Regions from separate parts of the Telluria sp. PB2R4 genome, predicted to be linked through region 1. Evidence: predicted binding sites of a transcription regulator. Region 1 holds the regulator's gene; each other region holds the start of a gene.
The links. The regulator sigma-54, encoded in region 1, starts transcription at its own class of promoters, with help from an activator protein. The targets are predictions, from matches to a motif close to TGGCANGNAANCTGCTTT.
Positions count from the first base shown of each region.

Region 1 (9,530 bases):
TGCTGGTCGTCGACCTTGAGGATCGCCTGGTCGGCGCGCTCCACATCCACGACCTGACCCGCGCCAAGGTGATCTGATGACGCCAACGGAATACATGCAGCGCGCCGCGCGCGTAAGAGTCATGATCTTCGACGTCGACGGCGTGCTCACCGACGGCAGCCTCACCTACGGCCCGGACGGCGAGGTCACCAAGACCTTCAACGTGCTCGACGGCCTCGGCATCCAGTTGCTGAACAAGACCGGCGTGCGCACGGCCATCATCAGCGCGCGCAAGTCGCCGATCGTGGTCAAGCGCGCCGCCGACCTGGGCATCCCCCACGTCTACCAGGGCATCCACGACAAGCGGGTCGGCTTCGCAGAGCTGCTCGAAGCAACCGGCGTGACGCCGGACCAATGCGGGTACATCGGCGACGACGTGATCGACCTGCCGCTGTTCACCCGCGTCGGTTTTGCCGTCGCCGTGCCGTCGGGCCACCCGGAAGTGCAGCACCGCGCGCACTACGTAACGAAGAACGCGGGTGGCCGCGGCGCCGTGCGCGAGGTCTGCGACCTCGTCATGCGCGCGCAGGGCACCTACGAACAGGCGCTCGCGCCTTATTTCGCATGAGCCTTCGCGCCTGATCGAGCATGGTCACCTATAAACGCACCGCCCACCGCTGGAAGCTCCTGACGATCATGATGATCGCGGCCTTCTGCGCATTCGGCAGCTTCTGGGTGGTGCAGCTGATGGAAAGCGAAGACGACAGCGCGCGACTCGGCGGGCCGCAGGACGAACCCGACTACATCGTCGAGAATTTCTCGTTCGTGCGCATGACCGAAGCGGGCAAGCCGAGCTACGTGGTGTCGGGCAAGCGCCTGGCGCATACGCCGCTGGGCGACGTGTCCCATGTCGAACAGCCGGTGATGGAGAGCATGACGCCCGGCCGTCCGCGTATGACCATCGTCGCAAAACGCGCCCAGATCTACCACGAGGAACACCGCGTCGAACTGCTCGGCAACGTCGACATCCAGCGTCCGGCCACGCCGACCAGCGAAGCGCTGCGCATGCAGACCCAGGCGCTCACCGTGCTGCCCGACGAAGAAATCCTCAAGACCGACAAGGCGATCGAGATGCGGCTCGGTTCCGCGACCGTGACCGGCACCGGCATGGTCGCCAACAACGCGACCCAGAAGCTGCATCTCGCCAGCCGCGGCCAGATCGTTTATCCGCCACGCCAGCGTCCCCAATAAGCGGCAGCAACAAGCCAACCCAGGACAAGCAACATGAAAAAAATTATCGCAGCCGTATTCCTCAGCCTGGCCGCCTTCGGCGCCTCGGCGGAGCGTGCCGATTCGCTCAAGCAGGCCGTGGTCCAATTCGACTCGCTCGACGTGGACGAGGTCACCCAGACCCGCGTCCTGACCGGCAACGTCGTGCTCACGCGCGGCACGCTGGTGCTGAAATCCGACCGCGCCCTGTTGAAGGAAACGCCGGAAGGCTTCATGAGCGTGACCCTCACCGCCAACAACGGCAAGACCGCCACCTTCCGCCAGAAGCGCGACGGCGGTCCCGACCTGTGGGTCGAGGGCCAGGCCCAGCGCATCGAGTATGACGAGCGCGCCGAGCTGGTGAAGCTGTTCACCGCCGCCGAGGTGCGCGAGCTGGAGGGCGGGCGCATGACCAACGAGATCAAGGGCCCGTTCATCTCCTACGACAACCGGCGCGAAGTCGCGCAGGTGCGCAACGACGCCAGCGGCGCCAGCAAGGTGGGCGGCGGCCGCGGCACCCTGATCATCGCGCCGCGCCGGACCACGGCGCCAGCAGAGGGCGCCAAGCAATGACGGCAGCCATGAACGGCGCCTTCGCCACCGCGCGCGAAGGCTGCAGCACCCTGATCGTCAAGGGCCTGCAGAAGAGCTACGGCAAGCGCCTGGTGGTGCGCGACGTGTCGCTGCAGGTGGAATGCGGCGAAGTGGTCGGCCTGCTCGGCCCCAACGGCGCCGGCAAGACCACCTCGTTCTACATGATCGTCGGCCTGGTGCCCTCGGACGCCGGCACCATCGACATCAACGGCACCGACATTTCAAGCCTGCCGATCCACCGCCGCGCGGTACTGGGCCTCTCGTACCTGCCTCAGGAAGCCTCGGTGTTCCGCAAGCTGACGGTGGAAGAGAACATCCGCGCCGTGCTCGAGCTGCAGCGGGTGGACGGCAAGGCGCTCACCAAGGACCAGATCAACGAACGCCTCGACACCCTGCTGGCGGAACTGCAGATCGAGAAGCTGCGCGAGAACCCGGCGCTGTCGCTGTCGGGCGGCGAACGGCGCCGCGTCGAGATCGCGCGCGCGCTCGCGACCAACCCGCGCTTCGTGCTGCTGGACGAACCGTTCGCGGGCGTCGATCCGATCGCCGTCATCGAGATCCAGCGCATCGTGCGCTTCCTGAAGGAGCGCAACATCGGGGTCCTGATCACCGACCACAACGTGCGCGAGACGCTCGGGATCTGCGACCGCGCCTACATCATCAACCAGGGCGCGGTGCTGGCCTCGGGACGGCCCGACGACATCATCGCCAACGAATCCGTGCGGCGCGTCTACCTCGGCGAACACTTCAGGATGTAATGAAACAGTCACTGCAGCTCCGCACCTCGCAGCACCTGGCGCTCACGCCGCAGCTGCAGCAGTCGATCCGCCTGCTGCAGCTGTCCACGCTCGAACTGCACCAGGAGATCGAGCAGATCCTGCACGACAACCCGCTGCTCGAACGTCTCGACGATCCGCTCGACCGCTCGGTGCGGCTGCTGGCCGACGGCGCCATCAATGCGGCGCCGCCGAATGGCGACGCGCCGGCCGCGGCGCCGGCACCGGAGGGCGCGGACGGCCCCAAGGCGGAGGCGGAGGGCGGGGATGACGGCGGCGACCACGGCGAACGTGGCGAGGGCGATACCGACTGGGGCGGCGAAGGCGGCGGCGCGCGCAGCGGCGACGACGAGGACGGACGCCCGCAGCTCGAAGCCGACAGCGTCACGCTGCGCGAGCACCTGGCCGAGCAGATCCGCCTGACCGGCTGCAGCGTGCGCGACCGCGTGCTGGCCGAGCTGGTGATCGATGCGCTCGACGACAACGGCTACCTCGAAGAGCCGCTCGACGACATCCATGCGCGGCTGCCGGAAGAACTCGAGATCGAGATGGACGAACTGCGCTGCGCGCTGGCGCTGGTGCAGAGCCTGGACCCGGTGGGCGTGGGTGCGCGCAGCGCGGCCGAATGCCTGGCGCTGCAGATCCGCCGCATGCCGGGCGTGCCGATGGTGACGCGGCGCCTGGCCCTGAAGATCGTCGAAGGCTACCTGGCCTGGTTCGCCCAGCGCGAATACACCAAGCTGAAGAAGGCGCTCGACTGCGACGACGAAGACCTGCGCGAAGTGCAGGCCGTGGTCCGCCAGTGCAATCCGCATCCCGGCGCGGCCTTCGGCTCGGGCGTGTCCGACTACGTGGTGCCGGACGTGATCGTCCGGCGCGCCAAGAGCGGCTGGGCCGTCACCCTGAACCCGGACGTGATGCCGAAACTGCGTGTGAACTCGCTGTACGCCAACCTGCTCAAGCAGGGCAAGAGCGAAAGCCAGATGGGCGCGCAGCTGCAGGAAGCCAAGTGGCTCATCAAGAACATGCGCCAGCGTTTCGATACGATCCTGCGTGTTGCCGAGGCAATTGTGGAGCGCCAGCGCAACTTTTTCAGCCACGGCGCGGTTGCCATGCGCCCTCTTGTCTTACGCGAGATAGCTGATACACTAGGCCTACACGAGAGCACAATCTCGCGTGTAACCACTCAGAAATACATGCTGACCCCGCACGGCATGTTTGAGCTGAAATACTTCTTCGGAAGTCACGTCGCCACCGAAGCGGGGGGAGAAGCCTCCTCGACGGCGATCCGCGCACTCATTGCGCAATTGACAGGAGCAGAAGACCCTAGGAACCCTCTATCCGACAGCAAGATCGCGGAGATGCTCGGGGAACAAGGTATGGTCATTGCGCGCCGCACGGTTGCAAAATACCGCGAAGCGCTCAAGATTCCGCCCGTCAGCCTCCGCAAATCCCTGTAAAGCCACTGCCCACTCTCACCTTGTGGCGCGGGCAGGGCACCTTCCCTAAGGAGTGTGTATGAACCTCACAATCAGCGGCCACCATCTCGAAGTTACCCCCGCCATCCGTGAATACGTTCAGAATAAGCTCGAGCGCATCACCCGTCATTTCGACCACGTCATCGATACCCACGTGTTCCTTGCGATCGACAACCTCACCGAAAAAGAAAAAAGACAGAAAGCGGAGATCAACCTACAGGTATCCGGCAAGATTCTGCACGTGGCCAGTGCCGCGCAGGATCTGTATGCGGCGATTGATACCCTGATGGACAGGCTGGACAGACAGGTTCTAAAGCACAAATCCATGCTACAAGACCATAACCACGTGGCGCACAAGCGCCTTCCGGACATCGGAGAAGCCGCTGCCGCGTAACGACGGGTAGCCGCACATCAAGCAAGGGCGTCTGAGGGGACGCCCTTTTTGCTTTTGTACACGCTTGTTACTTTTCCCGGCTTCCGTATTTGTACAAATGTTCTGTAGAATGCATGTCTTTTCGATCATAGAAGACCGTCATGACCGATACCGTCCTGACCCGCGTTGCCAATCGCACCGGCGTCATCACGCTCGACCGGCCGAAAGCCCTGAATTCTCTCTCGCTCGACATGGTGCGCGCGCTCACCGCGACCCTGTTGCAGTGGAAGGATGACGCGGGCATCGACGCGGTGGTCATCACCAGCAGCAGCGAGAAGGCCCTGTGCGCGGGCGGCGACATCCGCTTTTTCCACGAGGTAGGCCAGGCCAGCCCGATGGGCGGCAGCGCGCTGCTGGAAGACTTCTTCACCGAAGAATACGCACTGAACCACCTGATCCACTTTTATCCGAAGCCCTACATCGCGGTGATGGACGGCGTGGTGATGGGCGGCGGCATGGGTATCGCCCAGGGCGGCCCTGGCTGCGGCCTGCGCATCGTCACCGAACGCACGAAAATGGCGATGCCCGAGGTGAACATTGGCTTGTTCCCGGACGTCGGCGGCAGCCACTTCCTGTCGCACGCGCCGGGCCAGCTGGGACAATACCTGGGCCTGACCGGCCTGACGATCGGCGCGACCGATGCGCTCTACGTGGGGCTGGCCGACGTGTTCGTGCCGGGCGACCAGCTGGGCGGATTGATGGCGCTGGTGGAATCGACGGCCGGCGCGCAGTTGCCGGCGGCGATACGGAACTACGCCGCGCAGTTTGCCGCTCGCATCGGACCGAGTGAGCTGCAGGCGCAGCGCGCCGTGATCGATGCGCACTTCGGCGCCGCTACGGTGGGCGCGATCATGGCCTCGCTCGGGCGCGACGAGAACCCGTTCGCGCAAAAGGCGTTGAAGGCAATGCGCCAGCGTTCGCCCCTGATGATGTGCGTAACGCGCGAACTCCTGCAACGCGGCGCGGCGCTGGATGTGGCGGACTGCCTGCGCATGGAGCGCAACCTGGTGCGCCGCAATTTCGAGCACGGCGAAGTGCTGGAAGGCGTGCGGGCGCTGGTGATCGACAAGGACAATACGCCGAAGTGGAATCCGGCGACGCTCGACGAGGTGAAGCCGGAGATGGTGGCGCGGTTCTTCGAGCCGGTGTGGCCGGAGCATGCGCACCCGCTGCGGCATCTGACCTGATACTGATACCGGTTTTCCGTAGGGTGGGCGGCTCCCCCGCCCACGCGGTGATAGTTAACGGTGGATCAGCCGAGCCGGCAGATCAAATGTTAGTTGAACGCGCGGGCGGGAGACCCGCCCACCCTACGATGATCGACGGCGCACGCCGTATCAGACAGCCGCGTGCTTCGGCTGCTCCCGATGCCGAACGATCACCCGTTCGGTCTGCCCGAAATACGCCCCCAGCCGCTCCGCCATGTACACCGAGCGGTGCTGCCCGCCGGTGCAGCCTACCGCCACCGTCAGGTAGGAACGGTTATCCGTCTTGAACGAGGGCAGCCACTTCGCGACGAAAGCGCGGATATCTTCCAGCATCTCCACGGCGCTCGGCTGGGCGTCGAGGAAGGCGATCACCGGGCCGTCCTTGCCGGTGAGCGGGCGCAGCGCCAGGTCGTAATACGGGTTCGGAATCGCGCGCACGTCGAACACGAAGTCGGCGTCCAGCGGCACGCCGACCTTGAACGCGAAGGATTCGAAGAACAGGGTCAGCGGCGCCTGCTCGATGTCGGCCAGTTCCTTGACCCAGGCGCGCAGCTTGTTGGCCGAGAGTTCCGAGGTGTCGATCACGTGGCCGAGGTTCTCGATCGCCGACAGGCGTTCGCGCTCTTCGGCGATGCATTCGATCAGGGTGCGGCGCGAGGCCGGGTTCTCGCCCGGGCGCAGCTCGTGCGACAGCGGGTGGCTGCGGCGGGTTTCGGAAAAGCGCGCCACCAGCGAATGCGTGCTCGAGGTCAGGAACATCACCTTGACGTTGTGGCCTTCTTCCTTCAGGTGGCGCACGCTCACCGGCAGTTCCACCAGCGACTCCGCGCTGCGCGCATCGACCGCGACCGCGATTTTCTCCGTGCCTTTTTCGCTGACCGCGTAGACCAGGGCCGGCAGCAGGGCCGGCGGCAGGTTGTCGACGCAGTAGTAGCCTGCGTCTTCCAGAACGTTGAGGGCAACCGACTTGCCCGAGCCCGAAATACCGGTAATAAGAACGATGTGCATAGGGGCGATGATACCCCAAATGGCGAAGTGATCGTACCTCAGTCGCCGCTCATCGCTTGACGTTGCCGCTCCATGAATTCCTGCAGCGTGTCGATACCGCGCAGCTGCAGGATCGTGTTGCGTACCGCGGCCTCGAGCAGCACCGCGATGTTGCGGCCGGCAGCGACCGGAATCACGACCTTGCGTACCGGCAGACCCAGCACGTCCTCGGTCGGGAAGTGGAAGGGAAGGCGTTCCACTTCTTCGTCGAGCGCGCCGCGCTTGACCAGGTGGACGATTAATTTGAGGCGCATCTTGCGGCGCACCGCGGTCTCGCCGAAGATCGCCTTGATGTCCAGCAGGCCCAGGCCGCGCACTTCCAGCAGGTTCTGCAGCAGCGGCGGGCAGCGGCCCTCGATCATGTTCGGTGCGATGCGCGAGAATTCCACGGCGTCGTCGGCCACCAGGCCGTGCGAGCGCGAGATCAGTTCCAGGCCCAGCTCGCTTTTGCCCAGGCCCGAGTCGCCGGTGATCAGGACGCCCACGCCCAGCACGTCCATGAACACGCCGTGCATGATGACGCGCTGCGCCAGCTTCTTGGACAGATACACGCGCAGGAAGTCGATCACCTGCGCCGCCGGCAGCGGGGTCGAGAACAGGGGAATGTTCTGCTCGTCGCAGATGGCGAGGATGTCGGGCGGTGTCTCCAGGCCTTGCGCGATGATCAGGGCCGGCGGCCCACCGCCGATCAGCTCGCCGATCACGTGGGTGCGCGAGCTGGATTTCAGGCGGTGGTAGTAGTTCAGTTCCTGGTGTCCGAAGACCTGGATGCGGCCCGGGTGGATCAGGTTCAGGTGGCCGACCTGGTCGGCGGCCGAGGCCGCGTCGCCCGCGATCTGGCGCTCGCCGCCCGGGAAACCCGCGAACCAGCCCAGCTGGAGGCTGTCGCGGTTGTCGTCGTACAAGCGCTGGATGGTCAGCGGAGTCTGCAGCATGGGCATGTCGTCGAGTACGCGGCCAATTGCCGCGTAGACAGTGTAGCGTAACTTAGCCCAGGGCCTGCAAGCTTGGCTGCCAGTTGATGATGCGCTCGTGTACGGATTTCGGATCCGGATCGGACGCCAGCGCGCTGCGTACGGCTTCGTCCGAGAACAGCTCGGCGATTTCCGACAGGATTTCCAGGTGCTGCTGGGTGACGTGGTCTGGAATCAAGAGGAAGAACAGCAGGCTGACCGGCTGGCCGTCGGGCGATTCGAAGGGAATCGGCTCTTTCAGCCGCACGAAGGCGGCCAGCGGCGACTTCAGGCTCTTGGAGCCCTTGATCCGACCGTGCGGCACGGCAACACCATGGCCGAGGCCAGTGGAGCCGAGACGCTCGCGCGCGAACAGGTTGTCCGAGACGGTCGAGCGGGCGATGCCGCAATTGTTCTCGAAGATCAGGCCGGCCTGCTCGAAGGCGCGCTTTTTGCTGGAAACTTCCAGGTCCAGCTGCACATTATCGAGCGAGAGGATTTTGCTAAGGTTCGTCATAACGAGTGTGCACTGCACAGGGTAGCTGCTTGCGAGGCGGAATTATAGGCCTGTTTCAGGGCGGTGACATTCGAATTCGCTTCTGTACGGGCATACAGTCAACTACATGGGGACGGTTCAGCGAAAACGTAGGGTTTTGTCATGACGACGATTTACAAAAAAACGCAATTTCCGAAGCGAAATCCTGTAGAAATAGACGCAAACGGGGGCGGCTTGGCTCCGCCGCCATCTTTTCAATGTGCGATGCCTGTTTTTTGTGCAGCCGGCCGTTTGCCGTTTTGATATCGAGAAACATCCTCGAGTGTGGCTGAAAACGCACAGCTGCCTTGCACACGCCCACCGTTTGAGTTATTGACGCGCGGTACGCAGGTTGCCCGGCTTGCCGGTACTGAAATTCGCACGCCAGGGGTTGATGTCGAGCCCGCCACGGCGGGTGTAACGCGCATACACTGCCAGCTTGGTCGGCTTGCACTGGCGCAGCACGTCCATGAAGATGCGCTCGACGCATTGCTCATGGAACTCGTTGTGCTCGCGGAAGCCGATCAGGTACTTGAGCAGGCCTTCCTGGTCGATCTGCGGCCCGACATAGCGGATCTGCACGGTGCCCCAGTCCGGCTGGCCCGTGACCAGGCAGTTCGACTTCAGCAGGTGCGACACCAGGGTTTCCTCGACCGGTATTTCTCCCAGATTCGCCTTCAGCAGCTGCGGCGAAGGCACATACTGGTCGATCTCCACGTCGAGGCGGTCGAGCAGGGTGCCGTCGAGCTCGCCCATCTTCAGGCTAGCGAAGGCGTCAGGCGTGGTGATCGTGACGTGAACCGGCGCGCCGAAGGCCGCGGACAGGTCCTGGCGCAGCAGTTCGGCCAGCGCGTCGGTACCTGCCAGGCGGGTCTGGTTGAAGGAATTCAAGTAGAGCTTGAACGACTTCGATTCGACGATATTGGGCGAATCGGCGGGCGCCGTGATGGTGGCGATCGCCACTTGCGGCTTGCCGCGCATGTTCAGCCACGACAGTTCGTAGGCGTTCCAGATGTCGACGCCGAAGAAGGGGAGCGTGACGCCCGGGCCGAGGCCGATCTCCTCGCGCTTTTGCAGGCGCGGGATCGGGAACAGCAGTTCGGGGGCATACTGGCTCTGGTAGGCGGAGGATTTGCCGAGAGGCGATTGATCAGGAGTATTCATAAGGAGTTGGACGCTCGTGACGTCCATAGGGTGGGCAGATTCTGCCCACGCGTTCAACAAGAAGTTGCGTACTCGCGGTGCGGGTAACACAGCG
Region 1 is NZ_JCASIC010000003.1:13,902-23,431, reverse strand. Features, by position in the region: gene AC56LU_RS06235 (KpsF/GutQ family sugar-phosphate isomerase) at 1-77, shown strand, start outside; gene AC56LU_RS06230 (KdsC family phosphatase) at 77-607, shown strand; gene lptC (LPS export ABC transporter periplasmic protein LptC) at 628-1,230, shown strand; gene lptA (lipopolysaccharide transport periplasmic protein LptA) at 1,264-1,821, shown strand; gene lptB (LPS export ABC transporter ATP-binding protein) at 1,818-2,600, shown strand; gene AC56LU_RS06210 (RNA polymerase factor sigma-54) at 2,600-4,078, shown strand; gene hpf (ribosome hibernation-promoting factor, HPF/YfiA family) at 4,137-4,490, shown strand; gene AC56LU_RS06200 (enoyl-CoA hydratase/isomerase family protein) at 4,631-5,716, shown strand; gene rapZ (RNase adapter RapZ) at 5,867-6,745, opposite strand; gene hprK (HPr(Ser) kinase/phosphatase) at 6,784-7,719, opposite strand; gene AC56LU_RS06185 (PTS sugar transporter subunit IIA) at 7,772-8,254, opposite strand; gene queF (NADPH-dependent 7-cyano-7-deazaguanine reductase QueF) at 8,603-9,436, opposite strand.

Region 2 (9,530 bases), on a different contig from region 1:
CGAGCGGGCAAGCGTGCGCGCCCCCTGCGTGAACAGGTCGAACACATTCGGCAGCAGTTCGGGCGGCATGCCGGAGCCATTGTCGCTGACGGTGAAACGCATGCGCGCGTCAACGCTGGCGGGCGCCAGGGCAAGACGGATCGCCCCGCCCTTCTGGGTGTACTTGGCGGCGTTGTTGAGGATATTCGCCACGCTCTGCACCAGGCGGGTCTGGTCGCCGCGCACGTACACGGGAACGGGCGGCAGCGCCAGCTCGACCGCGTGCCCCTTTTCCTCGATCAGCGGACGCGCCTGGTCGAGCGCACCGGTGACGATGTCGCGGAAGTCGACCACGCCCAGTTTCAGCTTGACGAGGCCGCGGGTAACGCGCGAGACGTCGAGCAGGTCGTCGATCAGGCGGCTCATGTGGCGCACCTGGCGGCTGATGATGGTGCTGGTCTGGCGGATGCGCGGCTCGTCCTTGAACTGCATCGACAGCAGGCTGGCCGAACTGCTGATCGGCGCCAGCGGATTGCGCAGCTCGTGCGCCAGCATCGCCAGGAACTCGTCCTTGGTGTGGCTCAGGCGCTCGGCCTGCACCCGCGCCGCGCGCTCGCTCTGCAGCAGCGCATCGCGTTCCTGCGCGGACTTTTGCGCCACCTCGTACAGGCGCGCATTGTCCATCGCGATGGCCGCCTGCGCCGCCACGCCGGCGATGATGCGCTCGGTACGCCCGGTGAACATGCCGGGCTCCGGGTGGCCGAAGAACAGCCCGCCGAGCACGTCGCCGGAACGCGAGACCACCGGCACCGCCAGATAGCTGCGCACCGCCAGCTGCCCGGACGGCGAGCCGCTGCCGGTCCCTGATTCCGCATAGCGCGGGTCGCGCGTGATGTCGTCGCTGCGCACCGGCGACTCGCCATCGAAGGTGGGGCGCAAGACATCCGTGAAGCGCGCAGTGAACTGCGCTGTGAAAAGCGCCGTGGAACATGGTTCGCCGAGCCGCTCCATGGCCTCGCGCGAGGCGCCCGACAGGGTAAACAACTGCAGGCGCTCACCGTGTTCATCCTGCGCACGGTAGAAGAAGGCGCCGAAACGCGCACCGGCCAATTCGGTGGCGGCGTCGGTGATGGCCTGCAGCAGCGTGTCCAGGTCGAGCGTCGAGGCCAGCGCCTGGCCGGTGCGGTTGACCATCTCGAGCACGCGCTTTTCGTCGCGCAGCGATTCCTCCACGCGCGCGCGCCGCACCACTTCGCGGGTATGGCGCGCCACGTCCTCGGCCAGCGCGACTTCCTGGTCGCTCCAGTGGCGCGGGCCTTGGGCGTGCAGGTAGAAGATGGCGGCCAGGCGTCCGTCTTCGATCAGCGGCACGATCACCATCGCGCGCGCGCCGATGCTGGCATAGCCGGCCGCATACGGGGCTGCGCGCCCGTCGAGGGCGATGTCGTCGAGGCGCAGCGTGCGTCCGCCGCGCAGCTGTTCGGTGATCGCCGGCCCGAAGCTGTCCAGCTCGTGCGATTGTCCGGCCAGGCTGCCAATGCTGCCGTCGGTCCAGTCGCGGTCCACGCTCACGGTGCGGCCCGCCGCATCGATCTCGCCGTAGCCGGCCCGGCCCACGCCGAGGTAGTCGCCGGCCAGGCTGCTCGCCGCCTCCATCACGTGCACCGCATCGGTCAGGCCGCGCAAGGTCTCGCTCAGCTTCAGGTGGAAGGCGTGGCGCTGCTCGGACAGCACGCGCGAGGTGCAGTCGGACAGCACGAAATACACGCCGATGATCGCGTCGGCGTGGCGCAGCGGCGTGATCGAGGCCGAGAAATAGCGGCGTTCGAGCTTGCCGTTGCGGTGGAAGTCGGTCAGCGCGTTCTCGAAATGCGCAGGCTGGCCCGACAGCGCTTGCGCGAAGAAAGGCTGCAGCCGCGGCCAGAGTTCCGGGCGCACCCGCGGAAACGGCTGGCCCATGGCCTCGGGATGCATGTCGCCGAGGAGGTCGGCATACGCATCGTTATAGAACAGGCGCAGCTCCGGGCCCCAGGCGATTGCCATCGGAAAGCGCGCACCGACGATCAGGTCGGCGATGGCCTGCATGCCTTCCGGCCACGGATCGGCCTTGATTGCCGGTTCCAGGGAGGCGCGGCCCGGCAGGAAGGAAAGACTGCTTTCATTGCTCATCAGGATAGCCCCAGTGTGGTTCCGCGCGGGGTCCGGTCGCAGGATGGGAAGCCTGTCGCCGTGATTTGTTGTATCGCCGCCAATTAATCGGCGGATTATAACGGGCTATCCGGATGAGCCGCGCGCGTTACATTCCGGGCGGCAGCGCATCCACCGAAAAGCGAAAGCGCGACGCGGTCTGGTACACCTCGCCCGGGCGCAGGATCACGTTCGGGAAATGCGGCTGGTTGGGCGAATCGGGGAAATGCTGCGGCTCCAGGCAGAATCCGCTGCGGTGGGCATAGTCCTGCCCCTTGCCCGCCAGCGAGCCATCGAGGAAATTCCCGCTGTAAAACTGCACGCCCGGCTCTTCGGTGAACAGTTCCATCACGCGGCCCGATACCGGCTCGCGCACATGGGCTGCACGTGTCATCGCCTTGCCCTGCGGCTTGTCGAGCACGAAGCAGTGGTCGTAGCCCTGGCCGTTGCGCAGCTGGGTGTCGTCGGCGTCGATCGCGGAACCGATCGGGCGCGGCGCGCGGAAATCAAAGGGCGTGCCCTCCACCGGCGCCAGCGCGCCGGTCGGGATCGATTCGTCATCGATGGCGACAAAGGCATCGGCATCGAGGGTCAGCACGTGTCCGAGAATATCTCCGCTGCCGGCCAGGTTGAAGTAGCTGTGCTGGGTCAGGTTGACCGGCGTGGCCGCGTCGGTCACGGCGTGGAAGCGCACCACCAGTTCATTGTCGTCTGTCAGTTCGTAGACCACGGTGACGTCGAGCGTGCCGGGATAGCCCTGCTCGCCGTCGCGGCTGGTATAGGCCAGGCGCAGGCTGTCGCCGTCGACCGTGGCGGTCCACTTCACCCTGTCGAAGCCGGGCGCACCGCCATGCAGGTGATTGTTGCCGTTATTGACCGGCAGGCTGACTTCCCGGCCGTCGAGCGTAAGGCGGCCCTTCGCGATGCGGTTGCCGTAGCGCCCGATCAGGGCCCCGAAATACGGGCTGTCGCCATGGTAGGGAGCCAAGGTGTCAAAGCCCAGCACGACGTCGGCCAGCCGGCCCTCGCGATCGGGCGCGTGCAGTTCGGTGATGATGCCGCCGAAGTCGATGATCCTTGCCACCATGCCGTTCGCATTGGCGAGCGTGAATTGGGTGATGGTCTCGCCGCCCGGCAGTGTGCCGAAAGGCGCTTGCGTGATACCGGTGCGCACGTTGTTGTCATCCTTGTCTGTCGAATGCGCCGATCCTAACATGGGCCGAACACTGCCGCGCGCAACGCAGCCTGCCTGGATGCCCCCGTGCTTTCGTTACCTAATTACAACAGTCGTCTAAGTAGAACCACTTAGTTTGCGGTGGATCGTGCAGCTTTTTGGCTACGCACACATGCTTCAACAAAACCGAATAAGCAAAGAGCAAGTGAATCGTGGCATCATTTCAACTGCACTGCTAAGCTGAGCTTTTTGCAACTGTACGTTTCTGTCAATTTGAATACGACAACAAGAACGGCGTTCGGAACCCCCAATTCATCCACACTGGAGATATCAATGAAAAAGAAGAGTCTGGCCATCGCCCTGTTATCCCTCCTGCCGCTGGCAGCCGCCCAAGCGCAGACCAGCGTCCAGATCTACGGGGTTGCCGATGCCTCGATCGGCATTGAAGACACCGACGCACCGGGCGAGGACAGCCGCACCGTGATCAGCTCGGGCACCCAGTCCACCAGCCGCATCGGCTTCCGTGGCACCGAAGACCTGGGCAATGGCCTGAAAGCGCTCTTCAACATCGAAGCCGGCGTCGCCCTCGACACCGGCGCCCAGGATGCCGCCGGCACCTTCCAGCGCCGCGCCGTCGTCGGCCTGCAGGGTTCCTTCGGTACCGTGACCGTCGGCCGCGAATACGGCCCGATCGCTGCGGTGGCCCAGTCGGCCGACCCGCTCGGCCACGGCTTCTACGGTTCGACCCTGACCAGCTTCGGCACCAACCGCCTGACCCGCCGCCTGTCGAACTCGGTGAACTACAAGAGCAACGACCTGAGCGGCTTCACCGTCCTCGGCGCCTACAGCGCCGGCGAACGCCAGACCGACAACCCGTCGGGCGACCTGGCCGGCGTCGCGGTCGAATACAAGAATGGACCGCTGTACCTGGGCGCGGGCTACCAGCAGACCGAGGCCCTGGCCACCGGCGACAACAAGGAATACGCGTTCGGCGCCGGCTACAACTTCGGCGCCTTCGACCTGCGCGCGGCCTACCTGGAAGCCGACCCGACCGGCGCGAACAACGAGTACAAGTTCATCACGCTGGGCGGCGTGTTCACTTCCGGTCCGAACAAGTTCTACCTGTCGGGCCACCAGCAGAAACTGGAAACCGGCGCCAAGGGCAACGGCTTCTCGCTGGCCTACAGCTACACCCTGTCGAAGCGCACCAACCTGTACAGCTCGTACGGCCGCGTGCGCAACAACAGCCGTGGCGCGTTCGGCATGGGCTCCGCGGGCGGCACCTTCGCCCCGCCGGCCACCGCGCTCGGCGCCGATCCGTCGGTGTTCAACGTGGGTGTGCGTCACTCGTTCTAATCCAAGAACGGCGCTTCAAGGTAAAACGGCAAGCCACCGAGGCTTGCCGTTTTTTTTGGATCATGCAGCCAGTGCCTTCAGCGCCCGCTGCGGCACGCGCACCGGCTGCTCGGCGGCCGGTGCGCCGGCGCCGATGCGGAAGGCCGCCATTGCCGCGTCGAGGCTGGCCGCCTGCTCCTTCATCGCCTCGGCCGCGGCCGTCGCTTCTTCCACCAGCGCGGCGTTCTGCTGCGTCACATGGTCCATCTCCAGCACGGCCTGGTTGATCTGCTCGATACCGGCGGTCTGCTCCTGGCTGGCCGAGGTGATCTCGCCCATGATGTCGGTCACGCGGCGCACGCTGTCGACGATCTCCTGCATCGTGGCGCCGGCTTCGGCCACCAGCTTGCTGCCGCTCGCGACCTTGTCCGACGAGTCGTTGATCAGTCCCTTGATTTCCTTGGCCGCCGCTGCCGAACGCTGCGCCAGGTTGCGCACCTCGGTCGCCACGACGGCAAAGCCGCGTCCCTGCTCGCCGGCGCGCGCCGCCTCGACCGCCGCGTTCAGCGCCAGGATGTTGGTCTGGAAGGCAATGCCGTCGATGACGCCGATGATGTCGTTGATCTTGCCGGCCGAGGCATCGATGTCGGTCATGGTGCCGACCACCTGCTTGATGACCGCACCGCCACGCTGCGCCACCTGCGAAGCCGCATCGGCCAGCACGTTGGCCTGGCGCGCATTGTCGGCGTTCTGCTTGACGGTCGAGGTCAGTTCTTCCATCGACGACGCGGTCTCTTCGAGCGAGGAGGCCTGCTGTTCGGTGCGGCTCGACAGGTCCTGGCTGCCGGCCGCCACTTCCGATGCGGCCACGGTGATGGCGCCGGTGCCGCTGCGCACGGTGCCGACGGTGCGCGCCAGGTTCTCGTTCATGGTCTTGAGCGCCTGCAGCAGCTGGCCGGCCTCGTCACGCGTGGTGACGTCGATGCGGCTGGTCAGGTCGCCGGCGGCGACGGTGTTCGCCACTTCCAGCGCGCGCTGCACCGGGCGGGTGATCGAACGCGTGATCCACCATGCCACGGCCGCCGCCAGCAGCACGGCCAGCGTGCCGGTCGCCCACATCAGGCGGGTGGTGTTTTCATAGGTGCGGTGCGCCTCCTCGGCCTTCGCCATGGCGATCTTCTTCTGCAGCGCGCTCTGCTCGTTGATGTCCTTCTTCATGTCCACCAGCAGCGGGCGCAAATTCTCGGCCAGGTATTGGCGCGCCTCTTCGTCCAGTCCCTCGTTGACGAGCTTGAGCAGCTGGTCCTGGCCCTGCACGTAGCGGCCGGTGTGCTGCTTCATCCGTTCCAGCAGCTGGCGGCCCTTCGGGCTTTCCAGGGTCTTGTCCAGCTCGACCAGTATCCGGTCGATGTCCTTGCGCGCGGCGACGATCGCTTCGAACTGCCTCGCGCGGTCGCTGCGTTCCTCGAACAGCATGGTGTTGCGCAGTGCAATCGCGATGCTGTCGATGGCGCCGAGCATGCTACCCGTCAGCTCGATCTTCGGCATGCGGCTGTTGACGATTTCATCGGTACCGGCATTGATCCGGCCCAGCATCACGGTGCTCATCGCAATCATGCCGACCAGCATGGCGCAGATGAGGCCGAAGCCGAGGCCGAGGCGTTTTCCAATATTCAGATTGGCGAGGTTCATGGTGGATTCTCCAAATGCCAGGCGTCCTGCGTGGCCGGTGCTGTATGTTTATGCGGCTTTCTGCACGCTGCTGATCAGGCCGAGCTGCTCGGAGCTCATCAGCCTGTCGATGTCGAGCAGGATCAGCATCCGCTCGCCGACCGTGCCCAGGCCGGTGATGTAGTCGCCGTCCGTGGCCGCGCCCATCTCGGGCGCCGGGCGCACCTGCTCATCGAGCAGGGTGACCACGTCCGAGACGCTGTCCACCACCATGCCGATCACATGGTTCTTGATGTTCAGGACGATGACGACGGTGAACTGGTCGTAGCTCGGCTCGCCTAGCTTGAACAGGATGCGCATGTCGACGATCGGTACGATCGCGCCGCGCAGGTTCATGATCCCTTTGATGCAGGCCGGTGCGCTCGGCAACAGGGTCGGCTCTTCATAGCCGCGGATTTCCTGCACCTTCAGGATGCTGATTGCGTACTCTTCCCTGGCGAGGCGGAAGGAAAGGACTTCGTTGTCCTGGTTCGTCTTGTTAGTGTCCATATCGTGTCTTTCTATGTTTTGCCGCAAATATTATTTCCGCAACGCAAATACATTACGTCCAATCGGGTGCGGACTCGATGGAAAAAAGGCAAAACGGGGAGTTTTTTTTCCAAAATGGTGCGCAATATGGCGGGCGTGCAACGCTGTTGACTCGCTGTTGCAGAGGTGCTTGTCGTATAGAACACATATCGCACGATCGTTCGCCTCTGATAGCGGGCTGGCACGTATCGTGCATTGACAATGGGCATGCGCGACCTCGCCCTTTCACCGTCAACCCAGCATCCCGACTGGCATGCCAGCCTGCGGCTGCGCTTTGCCCACGACCAGCATGGCACCCGCCTGGCGGAACGCCGGCATGCAGGACCGCTGCGCGTGCAGAAGGCGCTGTACCCGGAAGGCGCGCAGGTCTGCCATGCGGTGATCGTGCATCCGCCCGGCGGCGTGGCAGGCGGCGACGTGCTCGACATCGGGGTCGAGGCCGGCCCGAACGCACGCACCCTGCTCACCTCTCCCGGCGCCGCCAAGTGGTACCGCGCGGGTGGCCGCGGCGCGCGCCAGACGGTGGCGTTGAGCGCGGGGCGCGATGCCTCGCTCGAATGGCTGCCGCAAGAGACCATCCTGTTCGACGGCGCCGATGTCACCCTGGAGCACGAGGTCGAACTGGCGCCCGGCGCCGCCTACATCGGCAGCGAGATCCTGTGCTTCGGCCGTGCGGCGGCTGGCGAGCGCTTTACCCATGGCGCCCTGCGCCAGCGCACCCGCATCCGCCAGGCCGGCCGCCTGGTATGGCACGAGCAGGGACGGCTCGGCGGCGGCGGTCCCGGCATGGCCAGCCCGCTCGGGCTCGGCGGGCGCCACGTGTGCGCCACCCTGCTCGGGGTCGGGCCTCCGGCGCCCGCGAACCTGCTGGCCAGCCTGCGCAGCGCCGACGCCGCACTCGGGGTCACCCAGCTCAAGAGCGTGTTCGTGGCGCGCTACCTGTGCGACGACAGCGAGGCCGCGCGCCATGCGCTCATCCGCGTCTGGCAGGCGCTGCGTCCGCACCTGCTCGGGCTCGAGGCGCGCACGCCACGGATCTGGACTACCTGAGCCGGCACACCTGAAAGAAACCCATGGACCTGAGCCCGCGCGACAAGGACAAGCTGCTGATCTTCACCGCCGCCCTGCTGGCCGAGCGCCGGCGCGCACGCGGCCTCAGGCTGAACGTGCCGGAAGCGATCGCCCTGATCAGCGCCGCCATCATGGAAGGTGCGCGCGACGGCCGCAGCGTGGCCGAGCTGATGTCCGAGGGCGCCATGCTGCTCGGCCGCGCCGACGTGATGGACGGCGTGCCCGAGATGATTCCCGACATCCAGGTCGAGGCCACCTTCCCCGACGGTACCAAGCTGGTGACCGTCCACCACCCCATTCCGTGAGCCATTCCATGAGAGATTCCATGAGCGAGGAGGCAGGCATGATCATCCGCAGACTCGACGCGCGCGCCATCGAGGGCGTGCGCACCCAGCTCGCCACCTTGCTGCTGGACGCGGTGGCGGATGGCCATTCGCTCGGCTTCCTGGCCGGCCTCGACGACATCCAGCTCGAGAACTACTGGAACGGCGTGGGAGCGGACGTCGCACGCGGCACCCGCGTGCTGCTGGCGGCCGAGCGCAAGGGCCTGCTGGTCGGCAGCGTGCAGCTCGACCTGTGCCAGAAGCCGAACGGCAGCAACCGCGCCGAACTGCAGAAGATGCTGGTGCACTGCACGATGCGCCGGCGCGGCATCGGCACCGCCCTGCTGCAGGCGGCCGAGATCGAGGCGTTGTCGCTGCGCCGCGGCCTGCTGTTCCTCGACACCGAGGCCGGCTCCGGCGCCGAGCACCTGTACACGAAAGCCGGCTACACCCGGGTGGGCGAACTGCCCGAATACTGCTGCAGCCCGAACGGCCACTGGCGCGCCACCGCGATCTACTACAAGACCCTGTTCTCGCGGGTGCGGCCATGATCCCGGGCGAGTATCTATTGGACGATGGCGACATCGCGCTCAACGCCGGCCGCCCCGGCACCGTGCTGACGGTGGCCAACGGCGGCGACCGGCCGGTGCAGGTCGGCTCGCACTTCCACTTCGCCGAAGCGAATGCCGCACTGCAGTTCGACCGCGGCGCCGCACTCGGCATGCGCCTGGATATCGCCGCAGGCACCGCGGTGCGCTTCGAGCCGGGCCAGCGCCGCACCGTCGCGCTGGTGGCCCTGGGCGGCGCGCGTGTGGTCCACGGTTTCAACGGCATGGTCGGCGGACCGCTCGAGGGACCCTAGCATGGCGACCATCTCGCGGCGCGCCTACGCCGACATGTATGGCCCCACCACGGGTGACCGGATCCGCCTGGCCGATACCGGCCTGGTCATCGAGATCGAGATGGATCACGCCATCTACGGCGAGGAAGTGAAGTTCGGCGGCGGCAAGGTGATCCGCGACGGCATGGGCCAGTCGCAGCGCGTCCACGCGCAGGTCGCGGACACCGTCATCACCAACGCCGTCATCGTCGACCACTGGGGCATCGTCAAGGCCGACGTCGGCATCAAGGACGGACGCATCCTTGCCATCGGCAAGGCCGGCAACCCGGACATCCAGCCCGGCGTGACCATTCCGATCGGC
Region 2 is NZ_JCASIC010000021.1:14,563-24,092, forward strand. Features, by position in the region: gene AC56LU_RS23395 (ATP-binding protein) at 1-2,148, opposite strand, end outside; gene AC56LU_RS23400 (aldose epimerase family protein) at 2,276-3,340, opposite strand; gene AC56LU_RS23405 (porin) at 3,674-4,696, shown strand; gene AC56LU_RS23410 (methyl-accepting chemotaxis protein) at 4,757-6,367, opposite strand; gene AC56LU_RS23415 (chemotaxis protein CheW) at 6,416-6,895, opposite strand; gene AC56LU_RS23420 (urease accessory protein UreD) at 7,142-7,984, shown strand; gene AC56LU_RS23425 (urease subunit gamma) at 8,008-8,310, shown strand; gene AC56LU_RS23430 (GNAT family N-acetyltransferase) at 8,349-8,879, shown strand; gene AC56LU_RS23435 (urease subunit beta) at 8,876-9,190, shown strand; gene ureC (urease subunit alpha) at 9,192-9,530, shown strand, end outside.
Region 2: AC56LU_RS23420 (urease accessory protein UreD) is a predicted target of sigma-54. The motif match lies at 7,114-7,131, and genes of this name have one in related genera.

Region 3 (9,530 bases), on a different contig from region 1:
CTGGTTGTCGAGCAGCGCGCGCTGGGCGTCGCTCTTGAGCAGCGACTGGTGGGCGTGCTGGCCGTGGATGTCGACCAGCATCTCGCCCAGTTCGCGCAGCTGCGCCGCGGTGGCGCTGATGCCGTTGATGTAGGCCTTGGAGCGGCCGGCGTTGTCGATCACGCGGCGCAGCAGCGCCCCGCCCTCCTCGACGCTGAATTCATTCTGCGCCAGCCAGGCGGCAGCGGCATCGGTCACCGCGAAATCGGCCGTGATGTCGGCCTTGGCCGTCCCTTCGCGCACCATGCTTGCGTCGCCGCGCCCGCCCAGCGCCAGTTGCAGCGCGTCGATCAGGATCGACTTGCCGGCGCCGGTCTCGCCGGTGAACACCGTGAAGCCGTTCGAGAACTCGAGTTCGATCGTGTCGACAATGACGAAGTCACGGATGGTAAGTGTGCGCAGCATGAAAAATCGGGTCTCCTGTTTTGCGTATCCACGGCGGCGGCTCAGGTGAGCTTGCCTTCGTTGGTCGGGTATTCGTTCCAGTGCAGCTTTTCGCGCAGCGTGTGGTAGTAGCTCCAGCCGCGTGGATGCAGGAAGGTGATCGTGTGCGGCGAACGCGAGATGACGATGCGGTCGCCCAGCTGCAGGCTGGTGAAGGTCTGCATGTCGAAATTCACGCTGATGTCGCGCCCCGCCACCAGCTCCACCACGATCTCGCTCGACTCGGGCACCACGATCGGCCGGTTCGACAGCGCATGCGGCGCGATCGGCACCAGGATGATGCCCTGCACGCGCGGATGCAGCAGCGGGCCGCCGGCCGACAAGGCATAGGCGGTCGAGCCGGTGGGCGTCGAGACGATCAGGCCATCGGCGCGCTGGTTGTACATGAACTCGCCGTCCACGATGAGTTTGAGCTCGACCATGCCTGCGCCGGTGCCGCGCGCCACCACCACGTCGTTGAAGGCGAGCGCGCAGAAGATCTCGTCGCCGTCGCGCACCACGCGCGCTTCCAGCAGCGTGCGTTCCTCGATCTGGCCCTGGCCCTGCAGGATCTCGTGCAGCGCCGGCACCATGCGCTCGAGCGGAATGTCGGTGATGAAGCCCAGGCGGCCGGAGTTGATGCCGATGAGCGGAATGTCGTATGGGGCGAGCTGGCGCGCGATGCCGAGCATGGTGCCGTCGCCGCCCATGACCACCGCGTAGCTGGCCTGCTCGCCGATCTCGGCCACGCTCATGGCGTCGATGCCGTCGATGCCGAGGGTGGCAAAATGCGCTGCGGTATCGGTCTCGAACACCACGCGGTAGCCTTCCCCGGCCAGGAACTCCGTGAGCTGCCGGGCCGGCGCTTCGATGCCGGGGGTGTTCTGCCGCACCACGAGCGCGATGATTTGTTGCTTTTCGGGCGACACTGACATGGTCTGGAGCGGTTGGGTTAGGACTTGGGAGATTAACCGATTATCCCTGCGGCTGCTATACGGAGGCCCATGGGCGCGCGCCGATAACTGTACAAATAAACAGTATAAGGGCGGCGAGCATCAGCCCGCAAGTTTTAGGCTAACAGGGCCTGTCCCACCGCCAGCACGATCGCCAGGACGATGCTCAGCAGATGGAGTGTCATCAGCACCAGCCAGCGCAGCCCGGTTGCCATGCGTCCGCCGCCATACACCCGGCGCATGGCGGTCGGCAGATAGAAGGCCAGCCACACGTTCAGCAGGAAGCGGATGAAATCCCAGTCCTTCGGCAGCAGGACCAGCACGCCGAGCATGAAGAAAGCGAAGGCGTTGGTGTGCAGCGCGAACAGGAAATGCTCGCCATAGCGGCGTCCGCTACCGAGGTAAAGCAGCTTGAGGTAGCCGGCGAACACCGGCATGAGCGCGAAGATCGCATACGGCGCGTAGCCGAAGAAGGCACGCTTGATGGCGTCCTGCTGCACAGCGACCGGCTGGCTGGTGAAGCGGTCGAGCTTGCTGCCGAATACCGGATCGAGCGCGGCGGCCCATTTGACCATGCGCAGCCTGAATTCGTCGAAGGTCTCGCTCTGCCCAGCCGTGACCACGCCAAGCTCGGTATTGCCCTTGCGTTCGGGCGCCGGGGCGCTGTGCGCCGGGGGCGCGGCGACGGCATCCGGTTCGAACAGCTCGACCCCGCTGAACTTGACCAGTGCAAAGAACAGGATGCTGAAGCTCAGGTACAGGCGCAGCGGCTCGAGGTAGCGCACGCGCCGGCCCTCGATGTATTCGCGGCTGAGGAAGCCCGGCTTGAACAGCAGCAGCGCCAGCGACTTCCACAGCTTGCCTTCCAGCGCGACATAGTGACCGAGGAACTCGTGCAGGAATTCGCGCGCGCTGGGCACGTGCACGTGGGCCGCCTGGCCGCATTGGTGGCAATAGTTGCCGCGGGTAGCGGTGCCGCAGTTCTTGCACGTATCGAAGTGCTGGTGGCTTGCGAGGGCTTCGGTGGTCACGGTGGGTCCGGCGATGTGGTCGAAGCCGCCATGTTATCGGGTTGGTTGCAAAAAAGCATCTCGCATTGTCACGGTTCCAATTGCGCGACTGCTTCAGCAGGCCCCGGCTAGGATGATGTTTAACTGGAATACAAGGAGGATCAACATGGTTACCGAAACCAAAGACCGCTTCGTCAACACGAAGGCGCCGATCGAAAACGATGGCGTCAAGCGCCAGCCGCACGAGCGCGACGAGACCCCTGACGCGCAAGACCAGGCGCCGCGCGGCGTCATGAAGCAAGCCGCCTCGGACATGGCGCAGGGCCTGCAGAACACCGATTGCTACGGCACCAACCCGGACGGTCTCGAAAACGCCATCGATCCGGCGGCAGGGGCGACCGGCCAGGCCAAGCCGCAGCCGGACGCGAATCAATCGATGCGCCGGCACGACACCACCAACGACAAATCCGACAAGAACAACCTTTGAGAGGAAAAAGATGACCATCAAACGCAATGGCAGCGCCGTCTGGAGCGGCGGCCTGAAGGACGGCAAGGGTGCGGTCTCGACCGCGAGCGGCGTGCTCAAGGAAGCCCAGTACGGCTTCAACACCCGCTTCGAAGACGGTCCCGGCACCAACCCCGAGGAACTGATCGGCGCCGCCCACGCCGGCTGCTTCACGATGGCGCTGTCGGGCCAGCTCGGCCAGGCCGGCATGACCGCGGAGGAGCTGCGCACCACCGCCACCGTGTCGATGGAAAAGGTCGAAGGCGGCTTCTCGATCACCGCGGTGCACCTCGACCTGGTGGCGAAGATCCCGGGCGCCAGCCAGGAAGCCTTCGACAAGGCAGCCAACACGGCCAAGGAAAACTGCCCGGTGTCGAAGCTGCTCAACGCCACCATCACGATGAGCTCCCGGCTGGAAAACTAAGCGCGCATGGATGTCACCGGAAACGGTGAGCGTCCGCTATCCGTAGGGTGGGCGGCTCCGCCCGGCAGTGCGAGCCGCCAGCGCCTTTTGCGCCGCCCACGCGTTCAACCAGCCCATGCACAGCCGCGCAGACCCTGCTCTGCAAGATCCGCGCCCAACGCATAAAATGGCCGCTTTCCGTTCCACCTGAAAGACACCCCCATGCGCATCCTCCACACCATGCTCCGCGTCGGCGACCTGCAGCGCTCCATCGACTTCTACACCACCGTGCTCGGCATGAAACTGCTGCGCACCAGCGACAACCCCGAGTACAAGTACAAGCTCGCCTTCCTCGGCTACGGCAGCAACCCGGACCACGCCGAACTCGAGCTCACCTACAACTACGGCGTCGACAGCTACGACATGGGCACGGCCTACGGCCACATCGCCATCTCGGCCGACGACATCCACGCCACCTGCGAGGGCGTGCGCGCCGCAGGCGGCAACATCACGCGCGAGCCGGGCCCGGTCAAGGGCGGCACCACCGTGATCGCCTTCATCACCGATCCGGATGGCTACAAGGTCGAACTCATCGAGCGCAAGGACAATGCGGCTGGCGCCGGGCTGAGCGCATAAGGCTTGTCGAGAATATTTACATTCCGCAAGTCAATTTGTTTTTCTTAATCGCAAGTCCTTGAAGTTGCAGGAACTCTTTTTGTTGGCATGCTCCTTGCTCAGTTCTGGTACGGACTAGCGAGACGCTCGGCACAGGCAAATTCGGCCTGGCTGAATAAATAATAATCAAGCCAACAAGGACCCTGAAGATGAACAAATTGATGTTGAATGCAGCGCTGGCCCTGGCACTCGGTGCCGCCACGATGGGCGCTTCCGCCGCGACGATTTCGTATACGGCGGCCACCAATACCTGGCAATACAGCGGCTTCGAGAAAACCAATACCGGATTCCACACCTCGACGGGCAATGGCGAACTCGCCGGCGACGGCGGCACCCTCGTCGGCGGCGGCTCGCACTTCTTGTGGAATGGCTCGAGTCTCGGTGGCGGCGTCGGCACCTGGAACTGGAGCTCGTATACCGACTACTACTTCCCTTCCGGTTTCGAGATTACCGTCACCGGCGCTACCTGGACCAATCTTGAAGCCCGCGATGTCAACCGCGGCGAGGGCGTACTCGGCTACCAGCACATCGGCAATGTGGCACTGACCGGCACCCAGATCGCAGAAGGCAGCGTGTTGAATGGCACATTCACCTTCAACTCATCGGGCTTGGGCCAGTCCTGGAGCTACAGCGTGCTCGCACAGCCTCCCGGAAGCGACGTTCCAGAACCTGGTTCGCTGGCACTGCTCGGCCTCGGCGCGCTGGGCCTCATGCGCCGCCGCCGCAAGGCATAAGCGCGCATTGACGCATTAGCGACGGCGCCCGATCGGGCGCCGTTCTTTTTCGGTCCTGGCCGATCGAATACAGATTACGCCAGCGGATCGATCACGAAGGCCGGCATGCGCGCATTGCTCTTGGCGCTTTCGAGGAACTTGTCTGCCGTGGCCAGCGCCTCGTTGATGGTCACGTCCATGTCCAGGTAGCGGTAGGTGCCGAGGCGGCCGACAAACGTCACGTTCGGCTCTTCGCGCGCCACGTTCACGTAGCGCTCGAGCTGCTCCTTGTCGCGCGCCTGGCGGATCGGGTAGTAGGGAATGTCATTCTCTTCGCACTGGCGGCTGAATTCCTTGTACATCAAGGTCTTCTCGTGCTTTTCCCAAGGCGAGAAGTGCTTGTGCTCGGTGATGCGGGTGTAGGGTTGGGCATTGTCGCAATAGTTGATGACGGCATTGCCCTGGTAGTCGCCGGTATCGCGGAACACTTCGAAGTCGAGCGTACGGTACGGCAGGCGGCCTTCGGAATGCTTGAACCAGGCGTCGATCGGGCCGCTGTAGAACACGTGCGCGTAATCGCCCTTGTTGGCAGGATCGAATTTGGTGTTCAAGTGCAGGGTGATGCCCGGCACGTCCATGATCTTCTCGACCAGTTCGGTGTAGCCGTTTTCCGGCATGCCCTGGTACTTGTGGGCGAAGTAGTTGTCGTCGTAGTTGAAGCGCACCGGCAGGCGCTTGAGGATGCTGGCCGGCAGTTCGGTCGGCTGCATGCCCCACTGCTTGACGGTATAGGTCTTGAAGAAGGCCTCATACAGCTCCTTGCCGACGAAGCGCAGCGCCTGGTCCTCGAACGTCACCGGGTTCTCGATCGACTTGTCGCCCAGCGACGCCAGGAATTCCTGGGCCTCGGCAGGGCGGAAGGTCTTGCCGAAGAACTGGTTGATGGTCAACAGGTTGATCGGCAGCGTGTACACGCTATTGTTGGTGATCGCCTTGACGCGGTTCACATAGGGCATGAAGCGGCTGTAGCCGTTGACGAATTCCCAGACGCGCTCGATATCGGTGTGGAAGATGTGCGGACCGTAGACGTGCACCATGACGCCGGTTTCGGCGTCACGCTCCGAATGGCAGTTACCCGCGATGTGCGGACGCGATTCGAAGATCTCGACGGTGTAGCCCGCCTTGGCGAGCTGGTTGGCAATGACGGCCCCGGAAAAACCGGCGCCGACAATCGCGATGTTCTTTTGCATGTTGTTTTTCCTTAGGGGGATGATGAGAATTTCTGACTCCCGCACCGACGGCAACAAGGGAGGCGGACTCTGCCGACTCAGCCATAGGGGAAGTGCTTACCGTTGTCAGTTTATCAGTTTTGCAAAAAAACCCGCCTGGGCGCGACTTGTCGTGCGCCAACTATTTATTCTTGAAATCAATGACTTAGCGGGTGATAAAAAGCAAAAAGCCCGAACCAGCAAGGTTCGGGCTTTTTCACATTTCGACGCCGCAGGCCGGGCCTGCGCGGCTTTGGGCTGCTTACGGCTGCAGCAGGTTGTTCACCGCCGCCAGATCCGCCTCTTTCAGCGAGCCGGCAGCCGCCTTCAGGCGCAGGCCGTTCAGGATGGTGTCGTAACGGGCGCGCGACAGGTCGGTGCGGGTCTGGTACAGCTGGCGCTGCGCGTTCAGCACGTCGATGTTGATGCGCACGCCCACCTGGTAACCGAGCTTGTTCGATTCCAGCGCCGACTGGCTCGACACTTCCGCCGCTTCCAGCGCCTTGACCTGGGCCATGCCGCTGTTCACGCCGAGGAAGGCCTGGCGCGCCTGCAAGGCGGCCTGGCGGCGGGTCGCCTCGAGGTCGTTGCGCGCCTTGTCTTCGAGCGCGATGGTTTCGCGCACGCGGCTGGTGACGCCGAAGCCGTTGAAGATCGGCACCGTGAACTGCACGCCGATGCCCTTGTTGGTACCGAGCCCGGAACCGTTCAGGCGGCCGTGAATGTCGGTGCGCTGGGAGCTGGCCACGAGGTCGAGGGTCGGATAATGGCCGGCGCGGGTTTTCGAGATCTCGCGCCTGGCCAGTTCCACCTGCAGTTGCGACACGGTGACGCCATAGTTCTGGGCTTCGGCCGACGACACCCACGGATCGGGATTGGCCGGGGCCGGCGCCGTCAGCGTGATGCCGGGTTTCAGCGGCGCCAGGCTGCTTGGCGCGGCGCCGATGATGGATTGCAGCGTGTTGCGCTTGTTGTCGAGGTCGTTCACCGCCGCGAATTCCTGGGCGATCACCAGGTCATAGGCCGCCTGCGCTTCGTGGGTGTCGGTGATGGTCTGGGTGCCGACCTCGAAGTTGCGCTTGGCCGATGCCAGCTGCTCGGTCACCGCGGTCTTCTGGGCGCGGGTCGATTCCAGCTTGTCCTGGGCCGCCAGCACGTCGAAGTAGGCTTGCGCCACGCGGGTGATCAGGTCTTGCTGGGCCTGGGCGAACTGCGCCTCGGAGACGGATTGCTGCAGCTTGCTCTGCTGGTAGGTTTCCCAGCGATCCCAGCGGAACAGCGGCTGGGTCAGGGCGATGGTGTAGGAGGTCGTGGTCAGGGTCGAGCCGCCTCCCAGCACGCGAATCGGGGCGCCGGTGGCAGGATCGGTGCCGATGACCGCTCCCTCGTTCCAGGGCGAATCGTCGCGTTCGTTCCTGACATGGCTGCCGGTGATGCCAACCACCGGGAGAAGTCCTGCACGCCCCTGCGGAATCCGCTCCCGGCCGGCAGCCGCCGACGCGCGCGCACTTGCGTAAGTCGCATCGTTGGCGAGCGCCTGCTGGTACACCTGGAGCAGGTCGGCCGCGCCGGCGTTCAGCGAAAAGACCGCGCCGGCAACCAGCATGGCTAGAAAGGATTTGCGCAGGGGTTTCTGCATTACATTCTCCACAGGAGTCATCAAAAGTTAAGGACGAGTATTACTTCGCAAGTCAGTACTTCGGCATCGAAGGATCGACCTGTACGGCCCAGGCGTGTACCCCGCCCGTCAAATTTATTACCTTGTCAAACCCGTTCCGTTCGAGGAAGGCAGCCACCTGCATGCTGCGTGCCCCGTGGTGGCAGATGCACACGATTTCCCGGTCATCCGGGAGTTCGCCTGCGCGGATCGGCACCAGGTGCATCGGGATCTGGGTCGAGCCTGCGATGTGGCAGGTGGCGAATTCCCAGTTCTCGCGCACGTCCAGCAACAGCGGCTGCTCGGCTGCCGGGTCTGCAAGCCGGGCCGCCAGCTCGGGTGCGGTCATGTGCTGCATCGCGGCCTCAGAACTGGAAGCGCGACGGCGTCAGCGCACCGGTCAGCGGCTTGACATTGGTCTCGAAGATCTTGACCGTGTCGTAGCCGGTTTCCGAGGTACGGGTGATGACGTTGAAGCTCATCGCCGGCGCATCGCCCAGGATCACGCCCAGGCGGCCGCCCACCTTCACCTGCTGGATCAGCGCGTCCGGCAGCACCGGCAGGCCGCCCGACACCAGGATCACGTCGTAGGGCGCGCCCTTGTCCCATCCGCTCGCGCCATTGCCCTCTTCGACCGTCACGTTGGTGACGCCGGCGCGGGCCAGGTTTTCCTGCGCCAGCTTCGCGGCTTCCGGCCGGATCTCGACGGTGGTCACGTGGCGCGCCTTGTGCGCCAGCAGTGCCGCCATGTAGCCCGAACCGGTGCCGATTTCGAGGACGTTCTCATGCTTCTTGACTGCCAGTTCCTGCACGATGCGCGCTTCGACCTTCGGGTTGAACATCGCTTCGCCACCCGGCAGCGGGATCTCGACGTCCGCGAACGCCAGGTTCTCGTATGCGGACGGCACGAACCCTTCGCGCTTGACGATGTGCAGCAGGTCCAGAACGTCCTGGTCGAGCACGTTCCATGGGCGGATCTGCTGTTCGATCATGTTGAAGCGGGCTTGTTCGATATTCATCTGCGTTCTCAGTGGAAAAATAAATAATCCGATATTTTATCGTTGAACGGCCTCAGGACGCACATCTTAGCGATGGGCTGGCTGAGTCCGGGGGAAATTGCGACAGTCTGCAGTTTGGAGGGGTTGAACGCCAAAATAAGGGTGCAATGGCGCAAACGGCAACTCAGGCTGGAGAGCGTCTGACGAAGCCCATGGCAAGGCGCATCGGCGAAGACAGTACGCTAGTACGGCAAGACGATGCAACGCAGCGATGGGCTTTGTCAGGCGCTCTCCCGAGGAAGCAGGCCGTGTAAGGTGAGGTCGAGCAGGTTCTCGAGAAAGGCCTGGGGCTGGAGCTCGCTGCAGTCGCAGGGCGCCACGGCCGAGTGCCGCCACACGTTGAGCATCATCATGGGAGCGATCAGCACCTGGGTCATCCGCGGGATATCGACATTGCGGAAGTCGCCCCGGCTGACGCCGCGCTCGAGTATGCTCGAAATCATTTGCACAGTGCGGCGCATGACTTCATCGCGGTAAAACTTCGCCAGTTCCGGGAAATTCACGGCTTCCGCGAGCATCAGCTTGCCCAGGCCGGAGGCCTTGCTCTGGCCGATCTGGCGCGACCAGTTCATGACCACGTCGCGCAGCAGGTCGGCGCTGTGGCCCTCGAATTCGGCGACCGACAGCTCGGCCTTGCCGAGGAAGGGAAAGATGCTTTCGCGCACCACGGCCTTGAACAGTTCTTCCTTGTTGGTGTAGTACAGGTAAAGCGTCCCCTTGGAGACACCGGCGCGGCGCGCCACGTCTTCCAGGCGGGTAGCGGCGAAGCCGCGCTCGACGAACAGGTCAATGGCGGCAGCAAGGAGCTCCTGGGGACGGGCATCCT
Region 3 is NZ_JCASIC010000002.1:159,502-169,031, reverse strand. Features, by position in the region: gene recN (DNA repair protein RecN) at 1-444, opposite strand, end outside; gene AC56LU_RS04240 (NAD kinase) at 486-1,397, opposite strand; gene AC56LU_RS04235 (DUF3667 domain-containing protein) at 1,532-2,446, opposite strand; gene AC56LU_RS04230 (hypothetical protein) at 2,592-2,912, shown strand; gene AC56LU_RS04225 (OsmC family protein) at 2,923-3,354, shown strand; gene gloA (lactoylglutathione lyase) at 3,556-3,969, shown strand; gene AC56LU_RS04215 (PEP-CTERM sorting domain-containing protein) at 4,158-4,742, shown strand; gene glf (UDP-galactopyranose mutase) at 4,817-5,971, opposite strand; gene AC56LU_RS04205 (TolC family outer membrane protein) at 6,252-7,628, opposite strand; gene AC56LU_RS04200 (rhodanese-like domain-containing protein) at 7,681-8,004, opposite strand; gene AC56LU_RS04195 (protein-L-isoaspartate O-methyltransferase family protein) at 8,012-8,665, opposite strand; gene AC56LU_RS04190 (TetR/AcrR family transcriptional regulator) at 8,926-9,530, opposite strand, start outside.
Region 3: AC56LU_RS04215 (PEP-CTERM sorting domain-containing protein) is a predicted target of sigma-54. The motif match lies at 4,053-4,070, and genes of this name have one in related genera.